2 regions of the Micromonospora kangleipakensis genome follow, and region 2 is predicted to be linked to the other one. Evidence: riboswitches for the same ligand, from Rfam matches in the RefSeq annotation. Region 2 holds a riboswitch; the other holds the start of a gene.
What was found. Region 2 has a riboswitch for thiamine pyrophosphate ahead of thiE (thiamine phosphate synthase). Riboswitches for the same ligand answer to the same signal wherever they lie in the genome.
Positions count from the first base shown of each region.

Region 1: it holds a riboswitch for thiamine pyrophosphate, as region 2 does, so the genes downstream of both, EV384_RS31190 (ECF transporter S component) here and thiE (thiamine phosphate synthase) in region 2, are expected to answer to the same signal.

Region 1 covers NZ_SHLD01000001.1:6,543,864-6,559,516, reverse strand. The annotation lists gene EV384_RS31200 (energy-coupling factor transporter transmembrane component T family protein) at 60-860, opposite strand; gene EV384_RS31195 (ABC transporter ATP-binding protein) at 1,051-2,466, opposite strand; gene EV384_RS31190 (ECF transporter S component) at 2,599-3,180, opposite strand; TPP riboswitch at 3,253-3,358, opposite strand; gene EV384_RS31185 (alpha/beta fold hydrolase) at 3,456-4,280, shown strand; gene EV384_RS31180 (AAC(3) family N-acetyltransferase) at 4,277-5,089, shown strand; gene EV384_RS31175 (sugar isomerase domain-containing protein) at 5,086-5,835, shown strand; gene EV384_RS31170 (DUF6328 family protein) at 5,970-6,473, shown strand; gene EV384_RS31165 (acyl-CoA dehydrogenase family protein) at 6,731-8,680, shown strand; gene EV384_RS35195 (hypothetical protein) at 8,843-9,010, opposite strand; gene EV384_RS31160 (hypothetical protein) at 9,020-9,625, opposite strand; gene EV384_RS31155 (Fur family transcriptional regulator) at 9,674-10,066, opposite strand; gene EV384_RS31150 (ArsR/SmtB family transcription factor) at 10,063-10,362, opposite strand; gene EV384_RS31145 (metal ABC transporter permease) at 10,406-11,272, opposite strand; gene EV384_RS31140 (metal ABC transporter ATP-binding protein) at 11,274-12,035, opposite strand; gene EV384_RS31135 (metal ABC transporter substrate-binding protein) at 12,032-12,970, opposite strand; gene EV384_RS31130 (DUF6703 family protein) at 13,025-13,282, opposite strand; gene EV384_RS31125 (antibiotic biosynthesis monooxygenase family protein) at 13,310-13,651, shown strand; gene EV384_RS31120 (Rv0361 family membrane protein) at 13,677-14,237, shown strand; gene EV384_RS31115 (glycine--tRNA ligase) at 14,351-15,653, shown strand, end outside.
Region 2 covers NZ_SHLD01000001.1:7,242,827-7,258,479, reverse strand. The annotation lists gene rplQ (50S ribosomal protein L17) at 1-429, shown strand, start outside; gene truA (tRNA pseudouridine(38-40) synthase TruA) at 504-1,337, shown strand; gene EV384_RS34500 (hypothetical protein) at 1,494-2,681, opposite strand; gene EV384_RS34495 (class I SAM-dependent methyltransferase) at 2,809-3,414, shown strand; gene EV384_RS34490 (ABC-F family ATP-binding cassette domain-containing protein) at 3,456-5,135, shown strand; gene EV384_RS34485 (nucleotidyltransferase domain-containing protein) at 5,132-5,929, shown strand; gene EV384_RS34480 (aldo/keto reductase) at 6,174-7,136, shown strand; gene EV384_RS36640 (endonuclease domain-containing protein) at 7,914-8,483, opposite strand; TPP riboswitch at 8,957-9,065, shown strand; gene thiE (thiamine phosphate synthase) at 9,060-9,686, shown strand; gene thiO (glycine oxidase ThiO) at 9,680-10,876, shown strand; gene thiS (sulfur carrier protein ThiS) at 10,867-11,067, shown strand; gene EV384_RS34455 (thiazole synthase) at 11,064-11,843, shown strand; gene EV384_RS34450 (thiamine phosphate synthase) at 11,912-12,511, shown strand; gene thiD (bifunctional hydroxymethylpyrimidine kinase/phosphomethylpyrimidine kinase) at 12,517-13,305, shown strand; gene thiC (phosphomethylpyrimidine synthase ThiC) at 13,323-14,915, shown strand; gene EV384_RS34435 (hypothetical protein) at 14,966-15,653, opposite strand, start outside.

The DNA of each region.
Region 1 (15,653 bases), 700 kb from region 2:
CGCTCCAGCGACGACAACTGCACCCGAAGGGGGCCGCCCGGGGGCAGGGGGGCCGGCGGTCAGCCGATCAACGGGCGGAAGGTGCCCAGCAGGACGCTGACCGTCAGCGCCGCGCCGGCCAGCACCGCCGCCCCGACCACCAGCAGCCCGTCGGCGGTGTTGAAGCGCTGCCGCCGGGCGACCGTACGCGGGACGCTGGCGTCGAAGCCGCGGGCGTCCATCGCCACCGCCAGCCGGGTGCCGCGCCGGATCGCACCGACCAGCAGCGCGAACGCGGTGGAGACGAAGAGCCGCAGCCTGCCCAGCGGGTTGCGGCCGGCGTCCACGCCCCGGGCCCGGCGGGCCATGCTGATCATCTGCCACTCCTGGCCGAGCAGCGGCACCAGCCGGAACGCGGCCAGCGCGCCGAGGGCGAACCGGGCCGGCGCCTTCGCGTTCTGGATCAGCGCGTCGGCCAGGTCCGTGGGGTCGGTGGTGGCGAAGACGATCATCCCGGGCAGGGCCACGGCGAGCAGCCGGAGCACCAGGCCGAGCGCGGTGACCAGCACCCCGGAGGTGACCAGCAGCGGCCCGGCGTCGAGGAGCACCCGGCCGGAACGGTCGGCGGCGAAGAGCACCAGGGTGACCAGGATGCCGGCGGCGCTGGCCAGCAGCGGCCAGGCCCGGCGGGCCAGCACCCGGTAGCGGATGCCGAAGAGCGGCAGCACGGCCAGCTCGACGGCGATGGCCAGCGCCGGGGCCACCGGGTCCAGGGTGGCGATCAGGATGAACGAGAAGACCAGCGCGGCGGCCAGCTTCGCCACCGGGTTCCGCCGGGCCAGGGGTGCGCCGGGCGCGGCGACCGGCTCGATGCTGATCACCGCCGCGCTCCTCTGTCCGCGGGCACGGACGTCCCGGCGTCGGCCGTCGCGGGCATTCCGGCGTCGGCCGTCGCGGGAGCCCCGGAGGGGCAGGTCACGGCTGCGCCGGAGCCGACGCTCGCAGGCACGATGCGGGCCGCCGTCGCGGGGGTGGCGGTCCGGCCGGTCGCCGGGGCGTGGCGGGTGGCGGTCACGGGCGCTCCAGGGTGACGGTCCGGTCGGCGAGCGCGGCGACGAAGTCCGGGTCGTGGGTGACGGTGACGACGCCGTGCCCGGCGTCGCGCAGCTCGGCGAAGAGGTCGACCAGCTCCAGCCAGGTCCGTCGGTCCTGGCCGAAGGTGGGTTCGTCGCAGATCAGCAGGCGGGGCGCGGTGGCCAGGGCGGTCGCCACGCTCAGCCGCCGCGCCTCGCCGCCGGAGAGGGTGTACGGGTTCGCGCCGGCGAGCTTCGCCAGTCGGAGCCGGTCCAGCAGCGCGTCCACGGTGGTCTGCACCGTCGCCTCCGACCGGCCCGTCCGGCGCGGACCGAGCGCCAGCTCGTCGAAGACGGTACCGGTGACGAACTGGTGTTCCGGGTCCTGGAAGACCGAGCCGATCCGCCGGGCCAGGGCGGGCGCCCGCCAGCGGTGCGGGGGGGTGCCCGCGTCGCGGCCGGCGAGCGCGGCGGTGGCGGTGGCCGTGCCGGTGCCGGGGCGGAGCAGGCCGCCGAGGAGCAGGGCCAGGGTGGACTTCCCGGCGCCGTTGGGGCCGAGTACGGCGAGCGCCTCGCCGGCGCGTACGGCAAGGTCGGTGGGGGCCAGCCGGGGCGGCAGGCCGAGCCGGTCGGCGGTGATCAGCGGCTCGCCCGCCGGGGCGGTCGCGCGCCGGGGCGGCACGGTCCGACCCGGCACCCAGACGCCCTCGGCGGCGAGCGCGTCGCCGTGCGCGGCGAAGACCGCGGCGGGCGGTCCGTCGGCCCGGACCCCGCCACCCGGTTCGAGGACGACCACCCGGTCGACCAGCGGCAGCGCCTCGGCGACCCGGTGCTCGACCAGGATCAGCGTGGTGTCGGCGTCGAGGGCGTCCGCGACGGCCCGCCGGACCAGCGTCGCGCCGGCCGGGTCGAGGTTGGCGGTCGGCTCGTCGAGCAGCAGCAGGGTCGGCCGCAGGGCCAGTGCCCCGGCCAGGGCGAGCCGCTGCTGCTCGCCGCCGGAGAGGGCGGCGGTGGGCCGGTCCCGGTGGTAGGGGAAGCCGACCCGGCGCAGCGCCTCGTCCACCCGGGGCCAGATCTCGTCGGCCGGTACGCCCCGGTTCTCCAACCCGAACGCGACGTCGTCGCCGCAGCGGGCCATCACCAGCTGGGTCTCGGGGTCCTGGAAGACGATGCCGACCCGTTCCCGGGCCTTGCGCGGGTCGAGCCCGTCGACCTCGACGGTGCCCTCCTGCTCGCCGGAGTCCTCCGGCAGCAGCCCGGCCAGCGCGGCCAGCAGCGTGCTCTTCCCGGCCCCGGACGCCCCGAGCAGCAGCACCCGCTCACCCGCCTCGATGCGAAGATCCACCCCCCGCACCGCCCAGCGCAACCGCCCGGCATGCCGCCACCCGAACCCCCGCAGCTCCACCCCACTCACCCCCGCCCCACCCCCATCCCGCCGGCCGTCCCTCCGGCCGTCCGTCCGCTGATCATGAAGTTGTTGTCGCGACACGCCGCGCCGGATGACAACAACTTCATGATCAACGCGGGTTCGGGTGTGGGGTGGCGGTCAGATGGCGGCGCGTTCGCGGCCGGCGGGGAAGCGGTCGAGGACGCCGGTGCCCGCCAGGGCGCGGGTCAGCGCGACGCTGCCCAGGCCGGCCACGACCAGGGAGCTGACCGCGGTGATCAGGATGTACGGCAGGCGGAAGCTGCCCCACGCGGTGCCCGGGTACCAGATGAAGACGTCGTAGATCGAGGCGGCGAGCCCGGCGAGCGTGGCCGCCAGCAGGGCCACCGGCAGCCGGTAGCTGCGGTAGCCGAAGGCCGCGAAGGCGAGCTCCGCCGCCGCCGCCTCCAGCGGGCCCTGCACGACCAGCGTCCAGCCCCAGCTGCTGCCGAGCGCCACGGAGACCAGTGCGGCGAAGGTGAGGGTGAAGAACGCGGCGCCGGGCTTGCGGATGATCAGCGCGCCCAGCACGGCCGGCACCAGCCAGACGCCGTACAGGACGGCCCGGCCGGGCAGCGGGATAGCGTCCGCCGGCCCGTTCCACAGCAGGCCCCAGGCCCAGAAGATGACGCCGAAGGCCACTCCGAGCACCGAGGCGATGACGATGTCGATGGTGCGCCAACGGTTGGCGGTGTTGTCCATGGTTGCTCCCAGTCCAGTGAACGAACCAGGAGAAGACGCACGCCGCGCCCGGTGTCACCGGACGGCGGCGCGGCTGGAGGTCGACCGAACTCCCTGCGCTGGCATTACCCAGATCAGGTTCGAGGGTCTGCGGGCGGTGCCCGCACTCTCAGCGCTGTGCGCTCCCCTGTCGGATGTGAAGTTGTCTCCGCAGACGCTAGCACCGACGTGGGGTGGTGGCCCAGCAGGCGGTCGCGGTCCGGCCCCGGCCCGGCCCGCTGGGTAGGCTGCCGATCATGCGGGTCGACGCGCGAGGTCTGACGTTCGAGGTACGCACCGGCGGTCCCGAGGACGGCGCACCCGTCCTGCTGCTGCACGGGTTCCCGCAGCACGGCGGCGAGTGGGACGACGTGGTGCCCGCGCTGCACGCCGCCGGGCTGCGCACGTACGCGCTGGACCAGCGGGGCTACGCGCAGGGCGCACGGCCGGCGGCGGTCGAGGCGTACCGGATCCCGGAGCTGGTGGCCGACGCGGCCGGCGTGCTCGACGCGCTCGGGGTGGAGTCCGCGCACGTGGTGGGACACGACTGGGGCGCGATCGTGGCGTGGGGCCTGGCGGCGGCGCACCCGCGGCGGGTCCGCACCCTCACCGCGGTCTCGGTGCCGCACCCGGCCGCGATGGCGCACGCGCTCGCCACCGACCCCCAGCAGAAGGCCCGCTCCGCGTACATCGCGCTCTTCCGCAAGCCGGGCAAGGCCGAGAAGGTGCTGCTCGCGCTCAACGCCACCGCGCTGCGCAAGCTGCTCGGCGGGGTGGGCGACGCGGCGCGGGTCGCCCGCTACGCCGACCCGATGCGGGAGCCGGGCGCGCTGACCGCCGCGCTGAACTGGTACCGGGCGATGTCGGGGACCGACATGAAGGCCGTCGGCCCGGCGACCGTGCCGACCACCTTCGTCTGGAGCGACAAGGACATCGCGATCGGCCGGACCGCCGCCGAGGCCTGCGCGACCCACGTGACCGGCGACTACCGCCTCGTCGAACTCTCCGGCGTCACCCACTGGATCCCCGACGAGGCGCCCGGCCCGCTGGCCGAGGCGATCCTCGCCCGGGTCGCCGCGTGATCGCGACGCCCGCGCCGGCCCGGCCCCACACCCGCGCGTCGCTCGCCGCGCACCTCCACGACCTCGGCGTACGCCCCGGCGGTGTACTCCTGGTGCACGCGGCGCTGCGCCCGCTCGGCTTCGTCTGCGGCGGCCCGCAGGCCGTGGTGCTGGCCCTGCGCGACGTGCTCGGGCCGGACGGCACCCTCGTCGTGCCCACCCATACCCCGGAGAACAGCGACCCGGCGGGCTGGAACAACCCGCCCGTGCCGGCGGACTGGTGGCCGGTGATCCGGGCGGAGCTGCCCGGCTTCGACCCGGCGCTGACGCCGAGCCGGTTCATGGGCACGCTCGCGGAGCAGGTGCGCACCTGGCCGGGCGCGCTGCGCAGCGACCACCCGCAGGTCTCCTTCGCCGCGCTCGGCCCGGCCGCCGGGCGGATCGTCGCCGACCACACCCTGACCGACATGCTGGGTGAGGGCTCCCCGCTGGCCCGGCTCCACGACCTCGACGCCGACGTGCTGCTGCTCGGCGTCGACCACGGCTCGAACACCTCCCTGCACCTGGCGGAGTACCGCTGGCCGGCGGCGCCGAGGGCGCGGGTGGGGGCCGCCGTGCTGACCGGCGACGGCGGCCGGGAGTGGGTGTGGTGGGACGACGTGGACCTGGACGAGAGCGACTTCGCCCGGCTCGGCGCCGACTTCGAGGCCACCGCCGCGGTGCGGGTGGGCGCGGTCGGCGACGGGACGGGCCGGTTGATGAGGCAGCGGGCGGCGGTCGACTTCGCGGTGGAGTGGCTGGCCCGCAACCGACGGACGGAGGAAGCATGACGGTGAGCGCCGAGGCGTACCTGGCGGTGGTGACCGAGACGATGGCCCGGGTGGCCGCCGGTCAGCGCGAGGCGGTGGGTCGGGCCGCCGACCTGATCGCCGAGGCGTTGCGCGCCGACGGGGTGGTGCACGCCTTCGGCACCGGCCACTCCGAGGCCCTCGCGATGGAGATCGCCGGGCGGGCCGGCGGACTGGTGCCCACCAACCGGATCGCGCTGCGCGACCTGGTGCTCTACGGCGGTGAGCCGGCCGACGTGCTCGGCCCGAAGCTGGAACGCGACCCGGCCGTGGCGCACCGGCTCTACGAGCTGGCCCCGGTACGCCCGCGGGACGTCTTCGTGCTCGCCTCCAACTCGGGCGTCAACGGCGCCATGGTGGAGTTCGCGTCCCTGGTCAAGGAGCGGGGGCACGCCCTGGTGGCGATCACCTCGGCCGAGCACTCCGGCCGGATGACCTCGCGGCACCCGTCCGGGCGCAAGCTCGCCGACTTCGCCGACGTGGTGCTCGACAACGGCGCCCCGTACGGCGACGCCACCCTGCCGCTGCCCGACGGCGGCGCGGTCGGCGCGGTCTCCTCGATCACGGCCGCGCTGCTGGCCCAGCAGATCGTGGCGGAGGTGGTGGCCCGGCTGCTGGCGGCGGGGGAGCGGCCCCCGGTCTACCTGTCGGCCAACATCACCGGCGGCGACGAGCACAACGCCGAGCTGGAGGCCCGGTACGCCGGCCGGATCCGCCGGGGGGCGTGACCGGTCCGCCGGCCCGGTCGACGGGCGTCGGCGCGGTGATCGCGAGGCGGTTTCGCGGAACGCCCGACGGGGCAGAAGCTCTGCTGCCGACGGGGTGCTCCCCGCCGGCGGTACCGTCGTCGCGGAGGTAGCGCGTGTCCAAGGAAACCGAGAAGCAGCGCTGGCAGCGCAACTTCGCCGACCTGCTGCAGGAGCTGCGGGTGGCGCAGACCGGGGTGCAGATCCTCTTCGCGTTCCTGCTCACCCTGCCGTTCAGCAACGGTTTCACCCGGATCACCGAGTTCCAGCGGGACGTCTACATCGTCGCGTTGCTGGCCGCCGCGGCGGCCACCGCGATGATCATCTCGCCGGTAGCATTCCACCGGGCGCTGTTCCGGCAGGGCCGCAAGCCGGAGCTGGTGCGGTTCGCCCACCGGATGGCCAGCGGCGGCCTGGCCTTCATGCTGATCTCCATGGTCAGCGCGGTGCTGCTGATCACCGACTTCGTGCTCAGCCGGCCGGTCGCCTTCCTGCTCAGCGCGGTCACCGCGCTCTGGTTCCTGGCCTTCTGGGTGATCCTGCCGTTCGCCCGGCGCGGCTGGGGGGACGACGAGATCGACGACGATGACGACGACCCGCAGGTGCTCGCTGGCGACTGAGCCCCGCTGGCGTCCCGCCAAATCGGACGTGCCAAGAACGCTACCCCCGGGTGTTACCCGGGGGTAGCGTCGTCTTTGTCGAGCACGTTGACGCAGCCGGACCGAGGTTCGAGGGGGCAGCCGTGACCACGACACAGAACAACCGACCGGACGGAACGCAGGGCACGGGCGGCCCCACCGGACGGGTGGCGCCGATCGACGACCCCGACACCGGTCCCGCGGCCTCGGCGGGCGAGGCGGCCGCAACCGCCGCCGCGATCGACGAGGCCGGCGGCGCGGGGCCGCTGCCCGCCGAGGCGGGACAGGTCTCCGAGAAGGAGGCCCGCCAGGTCGCCGAGGCGGCCCGGGAGTCGGCCTGGGACCGGCCCAGCTTCGGCAAGGAGCTCTTCCTCGGCCGGTTCCGGCTGGACCTGATCAACCCCTGGCCACGGTCCGATCCGGACGACGTCACGCGGGCCGAGGAGTTCCTCGGCGCGCTCGGGGCGTATCTCGACTCCGAGGTGGACGGCGCGGCCATCGAGCGGGAGGCGTACATCCCGGACGAGGTCTTCCACGGCCTGGCCCGGCTCGGCGCATTCGGCATGAAGATCGACCGGAAGTACGGCGGGCTCGGGCTGAGCAACCTGCACTACTGCCGGGCGCTGATGCGGGCCAGCTCGATCAGCCCGGCCATCGGGGCGCTGCTCTCGGCGCACCAGTCGATCGGCGTGCCGCAGCCGCTGAAGATGTTCGGCACCCCGGAGCAGAAGCAGCGGTTCCTGCCGCGGCTCGCCGCCGGTGAGGTCTCCGCCTTCCTGCTCACCGAGCCGGACGTCGGCTCCGACCCGGCCCGGTTGGCCACCACCGCCGAGCCGACCCCGGACGGCAAGGGGTACCGGCTCAACGGGGTGAAGCTCTGGGCCACCAACGGCACGGTCGCCACCCTGCTGGTGGTGATGGCCCGGGTGCCGGCGACCGAGGGCCGGCGCGGCGGGATCACCGCCTTCGTGGTGGAGGGCGACAGCGAGGGCATCACGGTGGAGCGCCGCAACGCCTTCGTCGGCCTGCGCGGCCTGGAGAACAGCCTCACCCGCTTCCACGACGTCTTCGTGCCGGCGGAGAACGTGATCGGCGGCGAGGGCAAGGGGTTGAAGATCGCCCTGACCACGCTGAACACCGGGCGCCTCTCGTTGCCGGCGACGTGTGTCGGGGCGGGCAAGTGGTCGCTCAACGTGGCCCGGGAGTGGGCCGCCGACCGGGTCCAGTGGGGCCGGCCGGTCGGCGAGCACGAGGCGGTCGCCAAGAAGCTGGCCTTCATCGCCGCCACCACCTACGGCATGGAGAGCACGCTCGACCTCTGCTGCCTGCTCGCCGACGACGACCGCAACGACATCCGGATCGAGGCGGCGCTGGTCAAGCTGTACGCCAGCGAGATGGCCTGGAAGATCGCCGACGAGCTGATCCAGATCCGGGGCGGGCGCGGCTACGAGACGGCCGACTCCCTCGCCGCCCGGGGCGAGCGCCCCGCCGCGGTCGAGCAGATCCTTCGCGACCTGCGGATCAACCGGATCTTCGAGGGCTCCACCGAGATCATGCACCTGCTGATCGCTCGGGAGGCGGTGGACGCGCACCTCTCGGTGGCCGGCGACATCATCGACCCGGACGCCAGCCTCGGCCGCAAGGCGAAGGCCGGCGCGCGGGCCGGCCTCTTCTACGCGAAGTGGCTGCCCACCCTCGCCGTCGGCAAGGGCCAGACCCCCAGGGCGTACGCGGAGTTCGGCCCGCTCGCCGGGCACCTGCGGCACGTCGAGCGGACCTCGCGCAAGCTGGCCCGGTCGACGTTCTACGCGATGTCCCGCTGGCAGGGGAAGATGGAGCGCAAGCAGGCGTTCCTCGGCCGGGTGGTGGACATCGGCGCGGAGCTGTTCGCGATGTCCGCGGTCTGCGTCCGGGCGTACGCCGAGCGGGACACCCGTCCGGAGAACGTCGAGCTGGCCGACCTGTTCTGCCGGCAGGCGCGGCTACGGATCGAGGAGCTGTTCACCGGCCTGTGGTCCAACACCGACTCGCTCGACGTGGCGGCGGCGAAGCGGATCCTCGCCGGCCGGTACGCCGCCGTGGAGGAGGGCGTGTCGACGCCGCCGGCGGACGCGCCCTGGGTCGCCCGCTGGACCCCCGGCCCGTCCACGGCGGAGGACGTCCGCCGCCGCATCCCGCCGGCGCACTGACCCCGCCGATTCCGGCCGGGCGCGCCGCCCGACCATCGCCAGACCGCTCCGCCGGAGGTTCGGCGGGGCAGGCAGTGCCGAGCGGTATGCCTGCGAGTCATATTTGTGCCTCTCAGGCATGTCGCTGGTCGGGCAGATGCAGCCGGGAGCCGGGAGCCGGCGTCAGCGGGCGATGGCCCAGGCGATGACGGCGGCCAGGATGAGCCCGTTGAGCAGGGCCAGCACCAGGTACGCCTGCGGCGGGATCTTGCGACCCTTGCGGACGAAGCTCACCAGGACGCCCGCGTACGCCAGCAGCAGCACGGCGACGACGATCAGGAAGTACAGCACCGCCACACCCTAGCGGCCCGCCCGCAGCCCCAGGCTGCGCAGCTCCAAGGCGGCGAGCGCGTCGACGGTGGCGTCGTCGCCGCGGCGCCACGCCTCGGCCACGTCGGGCGCGATCCGGGTGAGCCTCCCGAGCGGCTGACCCGCGAGGGCCCGCAGCGCCAGCAGGTCGCGCCCGGCGGGGGCGGCGGCGAGGGCCTTCGCCGCTCCGGCCCGGCGCATCCAGCGCACCCGCAGCGGCAGCCAGCCGAAGAGCACCAGGCCGAGCGGGAAGACCAGCACCGCGATGCTGAGCGCGAGGGCCAGCTGGCCGACCAGCTCCTGCTGGTCGCGGCCCGCCTCGGCGACGGACCGCGCGGCGTCCGCGGCCCGGTTGAAGGGGGCGGTCAGCTCGTCGCCGACCAGCGGCACCCGGCCGACCTTGCCGCCGGCCTCGGCCAGGTTGTCGGCGAGGCCGCCGCCGGCCCCCTCCAGCTTCTGCCCGGGTACGGCCAGCTTCTGCACCAGGTCGTGCAGCCAGAGCGCGAAGCGGATCGCCGCGTAGACCCAGACGACGACGAGGAGGTCGGTGAGGAGCTGACGGAGGGCGGTGGGAAAACGGTCGGCGTAGATCTTCACGCCGGACAGCGTGCCACGCTCCGGCCGCCGGGGCACGGGGGAGAATTCTCAGCCGGTGCAGGCCGGGCAGGTCCCGAAGATCTCCAGGGTGTGGCTGACCTCGGCGTACCCGTGCTGCGCGGCGACCCGCTCCGCCCAGCTCTCCACCGCCGGCCCGGCCACCTCCACCGTCCGCCCGCAGGCCCGGCAGACCAGGTGGTGGTGGTGACCCTCGCTGCACCGCCGGTAGAGGTGCTCGCCGCCGGGCGGGCGCATCACGTCGATCTCGCCGGCGTCGGCGAGCCCCTGCAACGTCCGGTAGACGGTGGTCAGCCCGACCCGCTCGCCCCGCTGGCGCAGCATCGCGTACAGGTCCTGCGCGCTGTGGAAGCCCTCCACCTCGGCCAGCAGCGTGCTCACGGCCGTCCGCTGGCGCGTGTTCCGCAACGTCCCCTCGGTCACGGTCCCTCCCCGGCGTGGCTGACCGCGTCCGCCACGATGTGTGCGACGTGCTCGTCCACGAGGGCGTACGCGATCTCCCGACCGCGCCGGGAGCCACGGACCACGCCGGCGCCGCGGAGCACCCGCAGGTGCTGGGAGACCAGCGGCTGCGGTGCGCCCAGCTTCTCCACCAGCTCGTGCACGCACCGTTCACCCTGCGCCAGCTCGGTCACGATCGCCAGCCGGATCGGTGCGGACAGCGCACGCAGCAGGTCACCCGCACCCTCGAAGGCGTCGTACCCGTTCGTGCCCGTCATCCCGTAACGGTAACCAATGCCAGCAGGACCGCTCGGGGGTGGCTCACCGCAGCACGACCTCGTGCGGCTCGGGGGCCGGCGCGGCCGCCGGGCGGGTCCGCCGGCGCATCGCCCGCCAGCCGGCCGCGGCGAGCGCGACCACCAGGAACGAGGCGATGGCCAGCAGCACCACCGAGGCGCCCGGCGCGGTGTCGGCGGTGGCGGCCACCCAGATGCCCGCCCCGGCGGCGAAGAGCCCCAGTGCCATGGCTGCCGCCATCGTGCTGCGGAAGCCCCGGGTGACCTGCTGGGCGGTGGCCACCGGCACCACCATCAGTGCGCTGATCAGCAGCACGCCGACCGCCCGCATGGCGATCGTCACGGTCACCGCGGTGGTCACCGCCAGCAGCAGGTTGAGCGCCCGGACCGGCAGCCCGGAGACCCGGGCGTACTCCTCGTCGTGGCAGACCGCGAAGAGCGCCGGACGCAGCGCCAGCATGATCGCTCCGACGGCCAGGCCGAGCACCAGGATCGTGGTCAGGTCGGCCGGCGACGTGGTGGTCAGCGACCCGAACAGGTACGAGTTGAGCGAGGCGCTGCTGGCGTCGGAGAGCCCGACCAGCAGCACGCCGCCGGCGATCCCGCCGTAGAAGAGCAGCGCCAGGGCCAGGTCGCCGGAGGTACGGCCGCGGGAGCGGACCAGCTCGATGACGATCGCGCCGAGCGTCGCGGCGATCACCGCCACCAGCACCGGGGAGCGGTTCAGCAGCAGCCCGGCGCCGACGCCGGTGAGCGCCACGTGCCCGATCCCGTCGCCGATCAGCGCCAGCCGCCGCTGCACCAGGTAGATGCCGAGCGCCGGCGCGGCCAGCCCGATGACCAGCGCGCCGACCAGGGCGCGCAGCATGAAGTCGTACTGGAAGAGGTCCATGTCAGATGCTCCACAGCCCGGCGGGCTCCTCGTCGCAGTGCGGGTGCACGTGGTCGTGGTCGGGCTCCGCGTGGTGCCCGGCCGGCTCCGGCACCGCGCCGTCGTGGCAGATGCCACCCTCGTGCACGACGACCGCCCGGCTGATCAACGGTCGCAGCGGACCCAGCTCGTGGGCGACCAGCAGCACGGTCCCGCCGCCGGCGAGGAAGCCGCGCAGCGCCGCGGCGAACGCCTCCTGGCTCTCCGCGTCGACCCCGGCGGTCGGCTCGTCCAGCACCAGCAGCTCGGGTTCGCCGGCCAGGGCCCGGGCGATCAGGGTGCGCTGCTGCTGGCCGCCGGAGAGGGTGGCGACCGGGTCACCGGCCCGGTCGGCGAGCCCGACGGCGCGCAGCGCGGCGGCCACCGCCTCGCGGTCCGCGCGCCTCGCCGGCCGCAGGACGCCCCGGCGGGCCAGCCGCCCCGAGGCCACCACCTCGCCCACCGTGGCCGGTACGCCGCTGCCGGCGCCGAGCCGCTGCGGGACGTACCCGATCCGGTGCCACTGCCGGAAGCGGCGCTGCGGGGTGTGGAAGAGGGTGACCGACCCGGCGCTGAGCGGGACCAGCCCGAGCACCGCGCGGATCAGGGTGGACTTGCCGGAGCCGTTGGCGCCGAGCACGGCGACCACCTCGCCGGCGGTGACGGTCAGCGAGACGTCCCGCAGCACGGGGCGGCCGTCGTAGCCGACGGCGGCGTGGTCGACCTGGATCACGGGTGCGTTCATGAGCAGTCCAACGCGGTTCGCAGGGTCTGGAGGTTGGCGCGCATCGCCGACAGGTAGTCCCCGTCGGCGGGTGGGCCCTCGATCGGGTCGAGCACGGCAGTCTTCGCCCCGACCTCGCGGGCCACGGTCTCGGCGACCTTCGGGCTGACCAGGGTCTCGAAGAAGATGGTGGTGGCGCGGTGCTCCCGGGCCTCCCTGGCCACCTCGGCGAGGCGCTGCGGGGAGGGCTCGCTGTCCGGGGTGAGGCCGGTGATGCCGACCTGCTCCAGCTGGTAGTGCGAGGCCAGGTAGCCGAATGCGGTGTGGCTCGTCACGATCTCCCGGCGCTGGCAGGTCTTCAGCCCCTCGGTGTACTCGGTGTCGAGCTTCGCCAGGTCGGCGCGGAAGTCCTTCGCGCGGGCGGTGAAGTCGGCGGCCCGCTCCGGGTCGGCCCGGCCGAGCCGCTCGGCGAGCCGGTCGCCGACGGTGGCCAGCCGGGTGGGGTCGAGCCACAGGTGCGGGTCCTTGCCGCCGGTCTCCTCCTCGTGCCCGGCCTCGCCCTCGTGCTCGTGCCCGCCGGCTGCCGCGTCGAGCAGCGGCTGCACGGTCGTCACGTCGAACGCCCGGTCGCCGCCGCTCTGCTCGACGGCCTCGTCCACCGCCGGCTGGAAGCCCTTGAGGTAGACGACCAGCTCCGCGTCGCTGATCTGGCCGACCTGGCGCGGGTTGAGCTCCAGGTCGTGCGGCTCGGCGCCGGGCTTGGCCAGGTTGGTGACCTTGACCGCGTCGCCGCCGATCCGCTCGGCGAGGAACTGCAGCGGGTAGAAGGCGGCCACCACGTCGACCCGGTCCGGGTCGGCGCCCGCGCCGTCGGCGGAACAGGCGGCGACGCCGCCCAGCGCGAGCAGGGGGGCGATGGCGACGGCCAGGACGCGGGAGGTGAAGCGGATGGTCATGACGACCACTGTCCGCGATAACGAAATTGATTGTCAAAAACGCATGATTGCATGTCAGAGCAGCTTGGTCATGGCCACCGCGATCAGCAGGGTCAGCATCACCAGGCGGATCACCCGGGTCGCCGGCGCCTGCACCGGCCAGGTGGTGACCATCAGCCACACCAGCACCGTGGCCAGCGCCAGCAACAGCAGGCCGCCCACCGGACCGGGCGCGAAGAGCGCCACCAGCACGAGGACCAGGGTGGCCAGGAACACCGTCGTCGGGTTGACCCGGGCCAGGCGGGCCAGCAGGGGGCTCTGCGTACGCTGCATCCCACAGACTCTACGAGGAGGACGCCGGTGCTGGTGACCAACCGGTTCGTGGTGGACGCCGAGGTCGCGCCCGACTTCACCGAGCGGGCGCACGCCGCCCTCGCGGCGCTCGCCGCCCGCCGCGGCTACCTGCGCGGGGAGTTGCTGCGGGCGCTGGACGACCCGACGCACTGGTGCCTGCTCACCGAGTGGGAGTCCGTCGGGGCGTACCGGCGGGCGCTGGGCGGCTTCGACGTGAAGATCACGGCGGTGCCGCTGCTGGCCCAATCGGTCGACGAGCCGTCGGCGTACGAGACGCTCGCCAGCGCCGCGCCGGACGGGGAGATCGTCATCGTCGCCAGTGATCGGGCTGCAGGTCCTTACCGCTGACCCCGGTGGCACTACCCTCTGGCGTATGACCGCTCCCGGACCGGCATCCCCACCCCCTCACCCCGTGCTGTCCGGCGCAGGCGGCGCGCCGCCGGTCCCGGAGCCGCCGTCCGAGCCGGGCGTCCCCGCCGGCCCCGGGGCCGCCCCGCCGTTCGCCGCCCCGCCCACCGAGGGCGGTCGCCGCCGGCTCTGGCTCGGCCTCGGCGTCGGGGCGCTCGCCGTGCTGCTCTGCTGCGGTGGGGGCGGCGCGGCCATCGTCGGACTGGCGGTGAGCAACGTCCAGGCGATCGAGGAGCAGGGCCGGACGGTCACCGACGACTACTACCAGGCCCTGGTGGCGAAGGATTGGTCCAAGGCGTACGACAGGCTCTGCGACGACGCCCAGCGGCGTGAGTCCCGGCCGGACTTCGAGCAGCGGGTCGCCGCCGAGCCGCAGATCTCCGGCTACCGGGTGGGCAAGGTCGACGCGCAGACCCTCACCGTGCCGGTCGACGTGACCCTCAGCGGCGGCAAACAGGAGGCCCAGCAGGTGACCCTGGCGCCGGATCCGCAGACCGGTGGCATGGAGGTCTGCGGGGTGAGCTGACGGGCCCCCCGGTATTCTGCTGGGCTCGGGACTCCGGTAGCCGTACCGTTGTCCCGAACTGACCGTTCCATCCACATCGCCCCCGCCGACCGCCAGCCGGCGTAGGAGGAAACATGCCAGCCGACCGTATCGACGCCGTCGTCAGCCTCGCCAAGCGCCGAGGCTTCGTCTTCCCCTCCAGCGAGATCTACGGGGGCACCCGGTCGGCGTGGGACTACGGTCCGCTCGGCGTGGAGCTCAAGGAGAACGTCCGCCGGCAGTGGTGGAAGACCATGGTCCAGCAGCGTGACGACGTCGTCGGCCTGGACTCCGCGGTCATCCTGGCCCGCCAGGTCTGGGAGGCCTCCGGCCACATCGCCGAGTTCGTCGACCCGCTGACCGAGTGCCAGTCCTGCCACAAGCGGTTCCGCGCGGACCACCTCGAGGAGGCGTTCGAGGCCAAGCACGGCCGCCCGCCGGTCTCGCTGTCCGAGATCAACTGCCCGAACTGCGGCAACAAGGGCACCTTCACCGAGCCGAAGATGTTCAACGGCCTGATGAAGACCTACCTCGGCCCGGTGGAGAGCGAGGAGGGCCTGCACTACCTGCGCCCGGAGACCGCCCAGGGCATCTTCGTGAACTACAAGAACGTGGAGACGGTCGCCCGCAAGAAGCCGCCGTTCGGCATCGCGCAGACCGGCAAGTCGTTCCGCAACGAGATCACCCCGGGCAACTTCATCTTCCGTACGCGTGAGTTCGAGCAGATGGAGATGGAGTTCTTCGTCGAGCCAGGCTCCGACGAGGAGTGGCACGAGTACTGGCTCCAGCAGCGCTGGAACTGGTACCTGGACCTCGGCCTCTCCGAGGAGAACCTGCGCTTCTACGAGCACCCCAAGGAGAAGCTCTCCCACTACTCGAAGCGCACCGTCGACATCGAGTACCGGTTCCAGTTCGGCGGCACCGAGTTCGCCGAGCTGGAGGGCATCGCCAACCGGACCGACTTCGACCTCTCCACGCACAGCAAGCACTCCGGCGTCGACCTGTCGTACTTCGACCAGACCAAGGGCGAGCGCTGGATGCCGTACGTGATCGAGCCGGCCGCCGGCCTGACCCGCGCGGTGCTCGCCTTCCTGCTCGAGGCGTACGACGAGGACGAGGCCCCGAACACCAAGGGCGGCGTGGACAAGCGCACCGTGATGCGCTTCGACCCGCGGCTGGCCCCGGTGAAGGTGGCGGTGCTGCCGCTGTCCCGCAACGAGGCGCTCTCGCCGAAGGCGAAGGGTCTCGCGGCGGACCTGCGCAAGCGCTGGGTGGTCGAGTTCGACGACTCGCAGGCGATCGGCCGCCGCTACCGCCGACAGGACGAGATCGGCACGCCGTTCTGCGTGACGGTCGACTTCGACACCCTGGACGACAACGCGGTGACCGTGCGGAACC
Region 2 (15,653 bases):
CTGCGTCCGCTGGCCGAGCAGCTCATCACCAAGGCCAAGCGTGGCGACCTCGCGTCCCGTCGGCGGGTGGCGGGTGTCGTCAAGGACAAGGACGTGGTCTACGCCCTGTTCGACCAGATCGCGCCCCGGTACGCCAACCGCAACGGTGGCTACACCCGGATCGTGAAGACCGGTCCGCGCAAGGGTGACGCCGCTCCGATGGCGATCATCGAGCTGGTCGAGGAGCTGCAGGTCGCCGAGCCGAAGGCGAACAAGAAGACCGCCGCTCGCAAGGCCGCCCAGCAGGACAAGGTCGAGGCGCTCGCCCCGGCCGAGGAGACCCCGGAGTCGACCCCGGTCGACCAGGACTCCGAGGCGCCGGTGTCGGCGTCCGGTGACACCGACGCCGCCCGCGAGGACAGCGACGAGGCCACCGAGAACAAGGCCTGAGCACAGGCAGCATCGTCGGGCCCGGCATCCCTTCCTGGGGTGCCGGGCCCGACGCCGTGAACGGGAGGTACGAGGTGGACGAGCGGACCCGGCTACGGCTGGACGTCTCGTACGACGGCACCGACTTCTCCGGCTGGGCCGCCCAGCCCGCCCGGCGTACGGTCGCCGGGGTGCTCGTCGAGGCGCTGGACCTGGTGCTCGGCGCGGGCACCGCGACCGGGCTGACCGTGGCAGGCCGGACCGACGCCGGCGTGCACGCCACCGGGCAGGTCTGCCACCTGGACCTGCCGACCGAGGTCTGGCTGGAGCACGAGGGGCGGCTGCTGCGCCGGCTGGCCCGGCTGCTCCCCGGCGACGTGCGGGTCCGGGCGATGACCGAGGTCCCCGCCGACTTCGACGCCCGCTTCTCGGCGACCTTCCGCCGCTACGAGTACCGGGTCACCGACGCCCCCTGGGGTGCCGAGCCGCTGCGCCGGCGCGACACCCTGGCCTGGCCCAAGCCGCTCGACCTGGCCGCGTTGAACACCGCCGCGGCCGGCCTCGTCGGGGAGCACGACTTCGCCGCGTACTGCCGGCGCAAGGAGAACGCCACCACACTGCGCGAGGTGACCCGGCTGGACTGGCGGCGCGACCCGGACGGCATCCTGGTCGCCACCGTCCAGGCCGACGCTTTCTGCCAGGCGATGGTGCGCAGCCTGGTCGGCGCGATGCTGGTGGCCGGGGACGGCCGCCGGCCGGTCGAGTGGCCGGCGAGCCTGCTCACCCGCCGGGAACGCTCCAGTGAGGTCACCGTCGCGGCGGCGCACGGGCTGACCCTGGTCGCGGTCGGCTATCCCGCCGACCCGGCCGAGTACGCCCGCCGCGCCGACCTGACCCGCCGGCTCCGGGTGCCGGTCGTCGAGGGCTGACGCCGCAGGCCACACCGGTGGTCGGGGTGGACCCCGACCGCACGCCGGTGCCCGGCAGCGGTTACGGGGGAGCGGCCCTGGCCCAGGGCGGCGAAAGGCCCGCCGTCCCGGGCGCCGGAGATCGCCGGCGGGGACGGCGGGCCGCCGTGTCGCTGGTCAGTTGCCGGACGGCCCGACCCGGTCGCCGCGGGTGCCCTCCTGGCCGGCGGTGCCGTCCGTCGGGGCGTCGGTGGGCTGGCTGGCCACGCCGGCGTTCGCCCGCCGCTCCAGCACCCCGCGGCTGAGGTACACCTCGATCAGGTCGTACAGGATGTCGCGGACCTTGGCGTCGTTGGCGTTGATCCGCTGTCCGTCGGCCCGGGTCACCACGCAGTACGCGAGGTAGTGGCCGCGTACCTGCCAGCCGACCCGGGCGGCGGCGGTCTCCACGGCCCCGGTGTCGCCGCCGGCGGACATGCCCCGGAGGCGGCCCTGCCGCTCGTCGAGCATCTGCCGGATCCGGTCCCGGGCCCGCTGGGCGCTGGCCAGGTCGGTCAGGTTGAACAGCCCGGCGGTGACCAGGTGGACGCCGTCCGGGGAGCGGAGGGTGGCCCGGACCACCTGGTTGCAGCCGAGCCGGACCAGCAGGTCGGCGATCTCGCCGGTCGCCGCGACCGCGCAGTTGCCGCTGGAGTCCGTCTTGAGCACCGGGTAGGCCGGCTGGCCGTTGGTGACCACCAGCGTCTTGCCGGGGAAGACCTCCTTGGTGGTCAACGCCAGCTGGTCGGTGTCCCGGGAGTTGAGGTCGGGCCCGTCGTTCGGCGCGCCCGACTGCTCCGCCACGGGCTGGTCGGTCGGCGCGGCGCCCTGCGGCGTGCTGGCCCGCTCCTGGAGCAGGGCGGCGGCGGCCAGCCCGCAGAGGGCGAGCAGCACCAGGACGGCGGCGCCGCCGATCAGCACCCGCCAGGTCCGGCCGCCCCCGCGGTTGCGGTCGCCGCGACGGGACCGGGGCAGCTCCGGCGGCTGGCTCGGGTCGAAGACCTCGGTCGGCGGCATCGCGGGTGGCGGCACCGGGACGGTGGCCCGGGGGGTGGCCGGGTCGACCACCGGTTGCGCCGGGGCGACCGGGTGTCGGGCCGGGGCGACCGGGTGTCGGGCCGGGGCGACCGGGGGTCCAGCCGGGCTCGGACCGGCGTCGGTCGCCGGCCGGGTCGTCCGGGCCGGTGGCGGCAGCGACGGGGCGGGGAAGCGGGACGGGGACGGCCCGGCGGGCGGAGGCGCACCGACGCCGAGCACCGACAGGTTGGACCCGGGCTCCGGGTACTCCAGGAAGGCGTCCTCATCGGACTCGTACCGATACACCATGTGGCCCACAGTAGGACCGATTGTCCCTTTAGGGGGTAATATTGGGAAATTCCGGCGGAGGTGGCGTGTCTTGCTGTCCGTCACGCCCGTCGACCGGCCCCCGTCGGCCGGTGCGACAATGCCGGACGTGACCGGCGACCACTACTTCACCGCTGAACCCACGACCGCCGCCCAGCCGCGCGAGGTCGAGTTTTCCGTCGCCGGGCGCGACTTCACCCTCACCTCGGCCGGGGGCGTCTTCTCCGCGGACCGCCTCGACCCCGGCACCGCCGTGCTGTTGCGCAAGGCGGAGCTGCCGTCGCCCGGCACCGCCGGGCCGCTGCTCGACCTGGGCTGCGGGTTCGGCCCGATCAGCTGCGTGCTCGCCACCTGCGCGCCGGACGCCACCGTCTGGGCGGTCGACGTCAACGAGCGGGCCCGCGCCCTCACCGCCGCCAACGCCGCCCGGGTCGGCGCGGCCGACCGGGTGCGGGTGGCGGCCCCGGACGACGTACCGGCGGACCTCACCTTCGCCGAGCTCTGGTCCAACCCGCCCATCCGGATCGGCAAGGCCGAGCTGCACGAGCTGCTGCGCCGCTGGCTGCCCCGGCTCGCCCCGGACGGGGTCGCCTGGCTGGTCGTCGCCCGGCACCTCGGCGGCGACTCGCTGCACCGTTGGCTCGTCGAGCAGGGCTGGCAGGTGGAACGGCACGCCAGCCAGAAGGGCTACCGGGTGCTGCGGGTCACCCGGTAATCGAGTGTCGCCCGCCCCGGTCGCTCGGGCAGGATGCCGGCGTGGGATACGTGGACGTGGCAGCGGTGGGGCACATCCTGCCCGACGGTCGGGAACTCTTCGCCGACGTGTCGTTCCGGGTCGGTGAGGGCGCCAAGGTGGCCCTGGTCGGGCCGAACGGCGCCGGCAAGACGACCCTGCTGCGGATGGTCGCCGGTGACCTGCCGGTGAAGACCGGCGTGGTCGCCCGCTCCGGCGGCCTCGGCGTGATGCGGCAGTTCATCGGCATGATCGGGGACGACACCACGCTCGCCGACCTGGCCCTCTCGCTCGCCCTGCCGGCGCTGCGCGACGCCGGCCGCCGGCTCGTCGCCACCGAGGCGGCCATGCGGGACGCCGAGGTCCGCGGCAAGTACAGCACCGCCGCCGGCAAGGCCCAGCTCGCGTACGCGGACGCGCTCGCGGCCTGGGGCGAGGCCGGCGGGTACGACGCCGAGGTGCTCTTCGACACCGTCGCGACCATCGTGCTCGACCTGCCCTGGGACGCCGCCCGGGAGCGGCCCGTCCGGACCCTCTCCGGCGGCCAGCAGAAGCGCTTCGCCCTGGAGCTGCTGCTCCGCGGCACCGACGAGGTGCTGCTCCTCGACGAGCCGGACAACTTCCTCGACGTGCCCGGCAAACGGTGGCTGGAGGCGCGGCTGCGCGAGTCCGGCAAGTCGGTGCTCTACGTGTCGCACGACCGGGAGCTCCTCGCGCAGACCGCCGACCGGGTGGTCGCCGTCGAGGGCGGCAGCGCCTGGGTGCACCCGGGCGGCTTCGCGAGCTGGCACGAGGCGCGGGTCGCCCGGCACGCCCGCCTCGACGAGCTGCGCCGCCGCTGGGACGAGGAGCACCAGAAGCTCCGCGAGCTGATGCTGATGTACAAGCAGAAGGCCGCGTACAACGACGGGATGGCCTCGCGGTACCAGGCCGCGCAGACCCGGTTGCGCAAGTTCGAGGAGGCCGGGCCGCCGCCCGTACCGCCGAAGGACCAGGACATTCGGATGCGCCTCACCGGCGGGCGGACCGGCAAGCGCGCGGTCGTCGCCGAGCAGGTTGAGCTCGACGGCCTGACCTACCCCTTCGACCTGGAGATCTGGTACGGCGACCGGGTCGCGGTGCTCGGCGCCAACGGGACGGGGAAGTCCCACTTCCTCCGGCTGCTCGCCCGGGGCGGCACCGACCCGGAGCCGGCCAACACCCCGGTCGACGGGGCGGGCGCGCTCGCCCCCGTCACCCACGACGGCGTGGTGCGGCTCGGCGCCCGGGTCCGGCCCGGGCACTTCTCGCAGACCCACGACCGGCCCGAGCTGATGGCGAAGACGCTGGTCGACATCCTGTGGCGGGGCGACGAACACCGCGCCGGGATGGACCGGCACGCGGCGATGGCCGCGCTCAGCCGGTACGAGCTGGCCGGCCAGGGTGACCAGCGGTTCGGCACCCTCTCCGGAGGGCAGCAGGCGAGGTTCCTGGTGCTGCTGTTGGAGCTGTCCGGGGCGACCCTGTTGCTGCTCGACGAGCCGACGGACAACCTCGACCTGGCCTCCGCCGAGGCGTTGGAGGCGGGGCTGACCGCGTTCGAGGGGACCGTTATCGCGGTGACCCACGACCGGTGGTTCACCCGTTCCTTCGACCGCTTCGTGCTGTTCCGCGGCGACGGCGAGGTGGTGGAGGCGACGGAGCCGGTCTGGGACGTGAAGTGATCGACGACGGGCTGGTCGACCGGCTCCACGCGGTGGACGGGGTGGTGGCCGTGGCGCTCGGCGGCAGCCGCGCCCGCGGCGAGCACCGGCCCGACTCGGACTGGGACCTCGGCCTCTACTACCGGGGCGCGCTCGATGTGGCCGCGTTGCGGGAGGTGGCCGCCGTGGTCGCCGACGACGAGGTGGAGCTCACCGCGCCCGGCGGCTGGGGACCCTGGGTCGACGGCGGCGGGTGGTTGCGGATCGGTGGCGTCGCCGTCGACTGGATCTACCGCGACCTCGACCGGGTGCACCGGAGCTGGGCCGACTGCCGCGCCGGCCGCTACCAGGTCGGCGTGCAGGCCGGGCATCCGCTCGGCTTCTACTCCCACACGTACGCCGGGGAGGTGGCGCTCTGCCAGGTGCTCGGCGACCCGACCGGTGAGCTGACGGCGCTGCGGCAGGAGACCTCGTCGTACCCGCCCGCGCTGGCCGCCGCCCTGGTGGCCGGCGGGTGGGAGGCCGGGTTCCTGCTCGACGGCGCGGCGAAGGGCGCCGCCGCCGGCGACGCCGGATACGTGGCCGGCTGCCTGTTCCGGGTGGTCGGCGTGCTGGCCCAGGCGATGCACGGCCGGGCCGGGCGGTGGCTGGTCAACGAGAAGGGCATGATCGCCTCGGCGGGCCGGCTGCCCGGCGCGCCGCCCGACTTCGCGGCCCGGGCGCAGCGACTGCTCGGCAGCGTCGGGCAGACCCCGGCCGAGTTGTCCGCCACCATCGAGGCGGCCCGCCGGCTGGTCGCGGAGGCGCTGCGCTGACCGGTGCCACCTGGTCGGCCTCGGGTGGCGGCAGGGGTCGCGGGGTGATCGGGCTCTGCCGGTGAATGCTTCGCGGTCGCTATGAAGCTGATGTCGTGAACGAATCACCGTCGAGCCGTGGCTGCGACGCGCGGGCCGCCGGGGGCCGCCGGGGGCCGGCGGTCCGCGGTGCGTGGGACGGTCGGTCCGGCCCGGGACGTCCGCCGGCCGGCTCGCCCCGTGACGACAACCTGGCGGGCATAGGGTGGATCTCGTGACTGAGATGACCTACCGCCGGCTGGGCGACTCCGGGCTCGTAATGTCCGTGGTCGGCATCGGCTGCAACAACTTCGGCCGCAAGCTCGACCTCGACGGCACCCGGGCGGTGGTGGACGCCGCCCTCGACGCCGGCATCAACTTCTTCGACACCGCCGACATCTACGGCGAGCCGCAGGGCGGCTCCGAGGAACTGCTCGGCCAGGCGCTCAAGGGCCGCCGGGACGACGTCGTGGTCGCCACCAAGTTCGGCATGGACATGCACGGCCTCAACGGCCCGGACTTCGGCGCCCGCGGCGCCCGCCGCTACATCGCCCGCGCGGTCGAGGCGTCGCTGCGCCGGCTCGGCACCGACCACATCGACCTGTACCAGATGCACGAGCCCGACCCCGGCACCCCGATCGACGAGACCCTCGCCGCGCTGGACGACCTGGTGCGGGCCGGCAAGGTCCGCTACCTCGGCAACTCGAACTTCGCCGGCTGGCAGATCGCCGACGCCGACTGGACCGCCTCCTCCCAGGGGCGGACCCGCTTCATCAGCGCGCAGAACCACTACTCACTGCTGGAGCGGTCCGTCGAGGCCGAGGTGATCCCCGCGTGCGAGCGGTTCGGCCTCGGCATGCTGCCGTTCTTCCCGCTCGCCAACGGGCTGCTCACCGGCAAGTACAAGCGCGGCGAGGCGCCGCCCGCCGGCAGCCGGCTCTCCGGTGGCGGCCGGTACGCCGAGCGCCTAGCCGCCGCGGACTGGGACACCATCGAGGCGATCGAGGCGTACGCCGCGGAGCGCGGGATCACCATGCTCCAGGTGGCCATCGGCGGGCTGGCCGCCCGTCCCGCCGTGACCTCGGTGATCGCCGGCGCCACCACGCCCGAGCAGGTGCGCGCCAACGCCGAGGCGGGCACCTGGCAGCCGACCGACGAGGACCTGGACGCCCTCGACGCCATCCTCTGACAGCACACCCGCCCGCCACCCTGCCCGGACCAGCGCCCGGCCGCCCCACCCGTGGGCGACCGGCGCGCCGCACGCCGCCCGGGCACTGCATTATGCCCGCACTGCAACTGCACTGCACTGCACCGCACTGCACTGCACTGCACCGCGCCGCACTGCACCGCGCCGCACTGCACTGCACCGCGCCGCACTGCACTGCACCGCGCCGGGCCGGGCCGTGCGTAAGCGCCGTGTCGGGCCGTGCTCGGGCACCTGCACCTGCACCGGCCTTGCCCTGGGGTGCTGCACGGTGCCGTGCCCCTTGGGCATCCCATCGGGGCGTGCTTGGGCACCGCACCGGGCGTGGGTAGCGGGTTGAGTCGTCCGCTGCCTGAGATCGCCGTGGTTTGAGCCGTGAGTGGAACGTCACGGGTGTCACCGAGCGGTTTTGACACCCATGGCGTTCCACTGACGGGATGAGGCGTGGCAGATGCCGCCCTGCCTGGCGCGCGGGAATGGGTAGCGGCTCCCGCCCGCCCAGCCATGGGACGGACGTTGGCTGCGGGCGGCGGCGGGCTCGGTGGAACGTCATGGGTGTCACCGGGGCGGTTTTGACACCCATGGTGTTCCACTGACGGGTGACGGGTGACGGGTGACGGGTGACGGGTGACGGGTGACGGGTGACGGGTGACCGGCGACCGGTGACCGGCGACGGGTGCGGGGGTGGCATCGGGCGGGGCGGGTCCTCGCTGGCGCAGGTGTGCGGAGGCTCGGCGTCGGTGGGTCGAGCTCCGCGGGGTGTCAGTGGGGGCGCGCGACGGCGGTGGCCTGGCGCTCGCGGAGGGCGGCGGCCACCGCGGCGACGGTGTGCGCGGGGTGGCGCAGGACGTCGTCGGCGGTGAAGCGGAGGACGAGCCAGCCGGCCGCCCGTAGCGCGTTCAGGCGGGCCACGTCCCGGCGGAAGTGGGCGCGCTCGCGGTGGTGGTCGCCGTCGTACTCGACGGCCAGCCGGAGGGCCGGCCAGGCCAGGTCGACCCGCCCGACGAACCGCCCGCGCGGATCCAGCACGTCGTGCTGCGCGGCGACCGGACCCAGCCCGGCGTCCAGCAGGGGCAGGCGCAGCCTCGTCTCCATCGGCGACTCGCTCAGCGGCTCCGCGAGCGTCAGTACCTCGCGCAGCAGCGGCAGGCCCGGCCAGCCGGGGTGCGCTGTGGCGTACCGCCGGAGGGCGGGCAGGTTCACCACCCGGCGGTGCAGCAGCGCGTCGACGGCGACCAGCGCGTCGATGCGGGGCGCCTGCCGGCCGAGGTCGAAGGCGGTACGCAGCGCGGTGGTGACCGGCAGGCCGCCGAAGCTCGTCCGGTCGGTCACCGGGACGATCGACCGGACGAGGTGGACGCGGGGGTGTGGTCGCATCCGCGCGGCGCTGCGGCAGCAGCACGGTGACCGGTGCGTCGCGGGCGAGGAGGTCGGCGCCCCAGAGGTACGCGGCGCTGCGTCCGGCGATCGCCGCGTCCGACGGCAGGCGCAGCGCGACGGCGTCGCACCACATCCGGTGGTCGTCCGCGCGGTAGCCGTCGCGGTGCACGTAGACGTCGGGGAGCAGCCGCCGCCACGCCGGGCCGCGCACCATTGTCCAGGTCAGCAGTCCGTCGGCGACGGCCCGACTGCCGCGGAACGGCAGGAACGACAGCCGTCGTGGAACACGCGGCGGCGAAGGCATCCGGACAGCATGGCGTGAGCGGATCGTCACCCGCTGCCCCCGGCGTCGACATCGGACGGCCAGTGGGAAAAGCCGACCGCAGCCCTTGGCGGATCCGCCCATCCGTCGTACGGTAGGGCCGCAAGTGACCCACGGGAGCCCGGTGCACCGGGCTGAGAGGGGGGCTGAAGCCCCCGACCGTCGAACCTGATCCGGGTAATGCCGGCGCAGGGAGGAGCGTTGCCGTGCCGTCCCTGGGACGACTGCATCTGATCACCGACACCCGGCCGGGGCGGGACCCGCTCGCCGTGCTGCGCGCCGCCCTGCCGGTGGCCCGCGCCGAGCTGGTCGTCCAGGTCCGCGTCGAGGACGACGCCACCGACCGCCAGGCGTACGAGCTGGCCCGCCGGGTGGTCGCGCTCTGCCGGCGGTACGGGGCGACGTGCCTGGTCAACGACCGGCTGCACGTGGCGCTCGCGGTCGACGCCGCGGGCGGGCACGTCGGCGCGGAGGACCTGCCGGTGCGGGCGGCCCGCCGGGTGCTCGGCTCCGCCGCCGTGCTCGGGGCGACCGCGCGGGAGCCGGGGAGCGCCGCCGAGGCGGTCGCCGCCGGGGCCAGCTACCTGGGCGTCGGCCCCTGCCACCCGACCGGCACCAAGACCGGGCTGCCCGCGCCGATCGGCCCCGCCGGGGTGCGCGCGGTCGCCGAGGCGGTGGACGTGCCGGTGATCGCCATCGGCGGAGTGACCGCCGCGAGCGTGCCGGCGCTGCGGGCCGCCGGGGCGTACGGGGTGGCGGTGGTCGGGGCGCTCTCCGGGGCCGCGGATCCCGCCCGGGCCACCGCCGAGCTGCTCGGGGCGCTGAGGTGCTGACCCGACCGGACGTCGCCGTGGTGGGGGCGGGACCGGTCGGGCTGGCGATCGCCTGGCGCTGCGCGTCGCGCGGGCTGCGGGTGGTCGCGCACGATCCGGCGCCGGGTTCCGGGGCGTCGCACGTCGCGGCCGGGATGCTCGCGCCGGTCGCCGAGGCGTACTTCGGGGAGCACGAGCTGACCGGGCTGCTCGCCGAGTCCGCCGCCCGCTGGCCGGGCTTCGCCGCCGAGCTGGCCGAGGCCGCCGGCGCCGGATTCGGGTACCGGACCGAGGGGACGCTGGTGGTCGGGCTCACCGGCGACGACCTGGCCGAGGCGCGGCGGCTGTGGTCGTACCAGCAGGGGTTGGGGCTGCCGATCACGCCGCTGCGCCCGTCGGAGCTGCGGGAGCGCGAACCGGCGCTCGCGCCGCGGCTGCGCGGCGGCGCGGTCGCCCCCGGCGACCACCAGGTCGACCCGCGCCGGCTGGTCGGCGCGCTGCGGGCGGCGGCCGAGCGGGCCGGGGCGACGCTGCTGCCGGGCCGGGTCGCCCGGCTGTCCGACGTGGATGCGGGCGTCACCGTGGTGGCGGCCGGTTGCGGGGCGGCGGCGCTCACCGGGCTGCCGGTCCGGCCGGTGAAGGGGCAGGTGCTCCGGCTCCGCGCGCCCGGTCGCGGCGCGCCGGGCTTCCGGCACGTGATCCGGGGGTACGCGGACGGCGAGTCGGTCTACCTGGTGCCCCGGGACAGCGGCGAGGTGGTGGTCGGGGCGACCGTCGAGGAGCGCGCCGACACCGAGGTGACCGCGGGCGCGGTGCTGCGGCTGCTCCGCGCCGCCGTCGACCTGGTGCCCGAGCTGGCCGAGTACGACCTGGTCGAGGCGTCCGCCGGGCTGCGCCCCGGCACGCCGGACAACGCGCCGATCGTCGGGCCGTTGCCCGGCCGGCCCGGCGTGCTCGCCGCCACCGGGCACCACCGGCACGGCATCGTGCTCACCCCGGTCACCGCCGACCTGGTCACCGAACTGATCGTCACCGGCGAGGCGGACCCGCTGCTCACCCCCTTTCTGCCGGACCGGTTCGCCGCCGCCGACGTGCCGGTCGGCGCCGGCCGGGCCGCGACGGCGGCCGGTGCGATCACGCCCTCGGCGGCCGGCCGGGGCGTCGACCGGGACCGGACCGCATCCGCCATGGAGGAGGCGACGTGGAACTGATCGTCAACGGCGCCGGGCGCGACCTGCCCGGCGGGTCGACCGTGGCGGACCTGGTCCGCGCGGTCACCGACCAGCGGCGCGGGCTCGCGGTCGCGGTGAACGGCGAGGTGGTGCCGCGCGGCGGCTGGCCGGCGACCGTGCTGCGGGACGGCGACCGGGTCGAGGTGCTCAGCGCCGCCCAGGGCGGGTGAGCGCGGTGTCCTTCACGATCGGCGGCGCGACCTTCGGCTCGCGGCTCATCCTGGGCACCGGCGGCGCGGCCAACCTGCACGTGCTGGAGCAGGCGATCCGCGCCTCCGGCACCGAGCTGGTCACCCTGGCGCTGCGTCGCGTCGACACCGCGCCCGGCACCGGCGGCGGGCTGCTCGACCTGCTCGACCGGTGCGGGGTGAGGCTGCTGCCGAACACCGCCGGCTGCCACACCGCCACGGAGGCGGTGAAGGTGGCCCACCTGGCCCGGGAGGCGTTCGACACCGACTGGGTGAAGCTGGAGGTGATCGGCGACGAGCGCACCCTGCTGCCCGACGGGGTGGAGCTGCTGCGCGCCGCCGAGGAGCTGGTCGCCGACGGGTTCACCGTGTTGCCGTACACCTCGGACGACCCGATCCTGGCCCGGCGGCTCGCCGACGTGGGCTGCGCCGCGGTGATGCCGGCCGGCGCGCCGATCGGCTCCGGGCTGGGCGTCACGAACCCGCACCACATCCGACTGATCCGGCAGAGCGTGGCCGTGCCGGTGATCCTGGACGCCGGCATCGGCACCGCCTCCGACGCGGCGCTCGCCATGGAGCTGGGCTGCGACGCGGTGCTGCTGGCCAGCGCGGTCACCCGGGCCGCCGACCCGGTGGCGATGGCCACCGCGATGCGGTACGCCGTCGAGGCCGGCCACCTCGCCCACGACGCCGGCCGCATCCCCCGCCGCTTCCACGCTCTCCCCTCCACGCCCGACGAGGGAAGGCCCGAGCTGTGACCGCCTTCCTCGCCGGTGCGGTCACCGCTCGGGCCGCGCGGAACGACGGGTGCGGCGGTGCCGGGCGGGTGCCGTCGGGGCTCGTCGTGCTCACCGACCGGTGGCAGGCGCGGCGACCGCTGGCCCAGGTGGTCGCGGCGGCAATGGCCGGGGGAGTGCGCTGGGTGGTGCTGCGGGAGAAGGACCTGCCCCGCGCCGAACGCGCCGCCCTCGCCGCCGACCTGCGCCCGATCCTCGCCGAGGTCGGCGGCACCCTGATCGTCGCCGGCCCCGACCCCCTCGACGGTGACGCCGTGCACCTACCGTCGGCCGGTCCCTACCCGCCCCCGCGCCACGGGCTGGTCGGCCGCTCCTGCCACGACCGGGCGGAACTGTCCCGACTCACCACAGAGGACTACGCCACCGTCTCGCCCGTCTTCCCCACCAGGACCAAACCCGGCTACGGCCCACCCCTGCACCCCGACGGACTCCGCGAGCTGATCCAGGCCAGCCCCGTGCCGATCCTCGCCCTCGGCGGAGTGGAAACCCCGGTACAGGTGCACGCCTGCCTCGACGCGGGAGCCGTGGGAGTGGCTGTCCTCGGCGCGATCATGCGAGCGCAAGACCCCACCGAGGTAGCCAGGGCTTTGACGACGCCCTCACGCGCAACCACCGAGAAGCCCAGGTGAGGGACATGACCCCGACGACGGTGCTCACCATCGCCGGCTCCGACTCCGGCGGCGGCGCCGGGATCCAGGCCGACCTCAAGGTCTTCGCCGCCCTCGGCGCGTACGGCACGTGCGTCATCACCGCCGTCACCGCGCAGAACACCCGGGGCGTGGACGCCGTCCTGCCGCTGCCACCCCGGACGGTCACCGAGCAGCTCGACAGCGTGCTCGGCGACTTCGGCGTACGGGCGGTGAAGACCGGCATGCTCGGCACCCCGGCGGTCGCCGAGGTGGTGGCCGACGCGGCGCGGGCGGGGCGACTGCCGCGCCTGGTCGTCGACCCGGTGCTGGCCGCCACCAGTGGACACCGGCTCGGCGTGGTGGAGGCGGTCGAGCGGCTGCTGCCGTACGCGGAGGTGGCGACGCCGAACTGCGCGGAGGCCGCGGCCCTCACCGGACGCCCGGTGACCACGGTCGAGGAGATGGTCGCCGCCGCCGAGGCGCTCGCGGCCGGCGGCCCGGCGCACGTGGTGGTCACCGGCGGCGACGTGGACGCGGCCGGCGAGTCGGTCGACGTGCTGGTCGGCGGCGGCACGACCACGCTGCTGCGGGCGCCCCGCGTGGCCACCCGGCACAACCACGGCACCGGCTGTTCGTTCTCGGCGGCGATCACCGTCCGGCTGGCGGCGGGCGACCCGGTGCCGGTCGCGGTCGCCGCCGCCAAGGAGTACGTCACCCGCGCGCTGACCGGCGCGCGGGACTGGGAGCTGGGCGCGGGACGCGGCCCGCTGGACCACTTCGGCTGGTCCCGTTGACCATCAGGGAGGCTGTCATGCAGGCACGTCGCAAGGTCTACGTCGAGGGATCACGGCCGGACGTCCAGGTGCCGTTCGCCGAGGTGGAGCTGACCGGGGAGAACCCGCCGCTGCGGCTCTACGACACGTCCGGGCCGGGCTCCGACCCGGCCGTCGGGCTGCCGCCGCTGCGCGGCCCATGGATCGCCGAGCGCGGCGACGTGGCGCCGGTGCGCGGCGCGGGGACGCCGCTCGCCGGCGCGGACGGGAAGCGCCCTACCCAGCTCGCGTACGCGCGGGCCGGCGTGGTGACGCCGGAGATGGAGTTCGTGGCGGTCCGGGAGGGCGTCGCGCCGGAGTTCGTCCGGGACGAGATCGCCGCCGGGCGGGCGGTGCTGCCGCTCAACGTCAACCACCCCGAGTGCGAGCCGGCGATCATCGGCAAGGCGTTCCTGGTCAAGGTGAACGCCAACATCGGCACCTCGGCGGTCACCTCCTCGGTCGCCGAGGAGGTGGAGAAGCTGACCTGGGCCACCCGTTGGGGCGCCGACACGGTGATGGACCTCTCCACCGGCAAGCGGATCCACGAGACCCGCGAGGCGATCGTGCGGAACTCGCCGGTGCCGATCGGCACCGTGCCGATCTACCAGGCCCTGGAGAAGGTCGGCGGCGACCCGGTGAAGCTGAGCTGGGAGGTGTTCCGGGAGACCGTCGTCGAGCAGGCCGAGCAGGGCGTCGACTACATGACGGTGCACGCCGGGATGCTGCTGCCGTACGTGCCCCTCGCGGTGGACCGGGTCACCGGGATCGTCTCCCGGGGCGGCTCGATCATGGCGGCCTGGTGCCTGGCGCACCACGAGGAGAACTTCCTCTACACCAACTTCCGCGAGCTGTGCGAGATCCTCGCGCGGTACGACGTGACCTTTTCGCTCGGCGACGGGCTGCGGCCCGGCTCCATCGCCGACGCCAACGACGCGGCACAGTTCGCCGAGCTGCGCACCCTCGGCGAGCTGACCAGGATCGCCTGGGAGTACGACGTGCAGGTGATGATCGAGGGCCCGGGTCACGTGCCGATGCACAAGATCAAGGAGAACGTGGACCTCCAACAGGAGTGGTGCCACGAGGCCCCGTTCTACACCCTCGGCCCGCTGACCACCGACATCGCGCCCGCGTACGACCACATCACCTCGGCGATCGGCGCCGCGATGATCGGCATGTTCGGCACCGCGATGCTCTGCTACGTCACCCCGAAGGAGCACCTGGGGCTGCCGGACCGGGACGACGTGAAGGCGGGCGTGATCGCGTACAAGATCGCGGCGCACGCGGCCGACCTGGCCAAGGGCCACCCCGGGGCGCAGGCCTGGGACGACGCGCTGTCGAAGGCCCGGTTCGAGTTCCGCTGGGAGGACCAGTTCAACCTCTCGCTCGACCCGGAGACCGCGCGGTCGTACCACGACGCGACGCTCCCCGCGGAACCGGCGAAGACCGCGCACTTCTGCTCGATGTGCGGGCCGAAGTTCTGCTCCATGAAGATCACCCAGGAGCTGAAGGAGTACGCCGCCCGGGGCATGAAGGACAAGTCGGAGGAGTTCCTCTCCTCCGGCGGTCGGGTCTACCTGCCGCTCGCCTGAGGTCACGCCGGTCGGGCCGTCCCGTGTGGTCGGCCCGACCGGCGTACCGGTCAGTCCCGGTGGTGCCGGCCGGTACGCAGCGAACCGGAGTCGCTCTCCGCGGCTGGCCGGCCCAGTCCGCTGACCCAGTCGACGTACTCCTCGTCGTGCGCCGGCACCGGCTCCGACTCGCGGGTGTTCCGCTCCGTCGTGCGCTCCTCGCCGCCCTTCGCGCGGTTCCGGCGGAACAGGCCACGGCGGGGCCGGGACTTCCCGGCGCCGGCCTCCTCGCCTCCGCCGCCCGCAGCCGGGGACTGGTCGTCCGGCTCCCGCTCCGGGTCGTCGGCCTGGTGCGCGGGGACGGGCGAATCGGCCGGCGCCGACTCGACCGCGTTCGGCCCGACCGCGCGCCGCGCGTTCGCCAGGGCATCCCAACTCGCCGCCCCGTCCAGGTCGGGCAGCGCGCGGTGCCGGGGGCGCGGCGCCGGCTCGACCGGGGTGCCGTTCGCCTCGTCGTCGGCGGCGTCCGTCGTGGACCCGGTCGGCGCGGCGGCCTGCCGGGGAGTGGCCGGCCACACCGGCGCGGGCGCGATCGGCCAGGCCGGCCGCACGTCGCCGCGCCGATCCGCGTCCTCGAAGATCGGGATGCGGGGCCGCGGCGAGAAGCCATGTTCGGCCTCCGCCGGAGCGTCGTCGGGCGTCGCCGGCGACAGGTGCGCCGGGCCGGCGGGCGGCGAGGTCGGCACGCTCCCGCCGGAT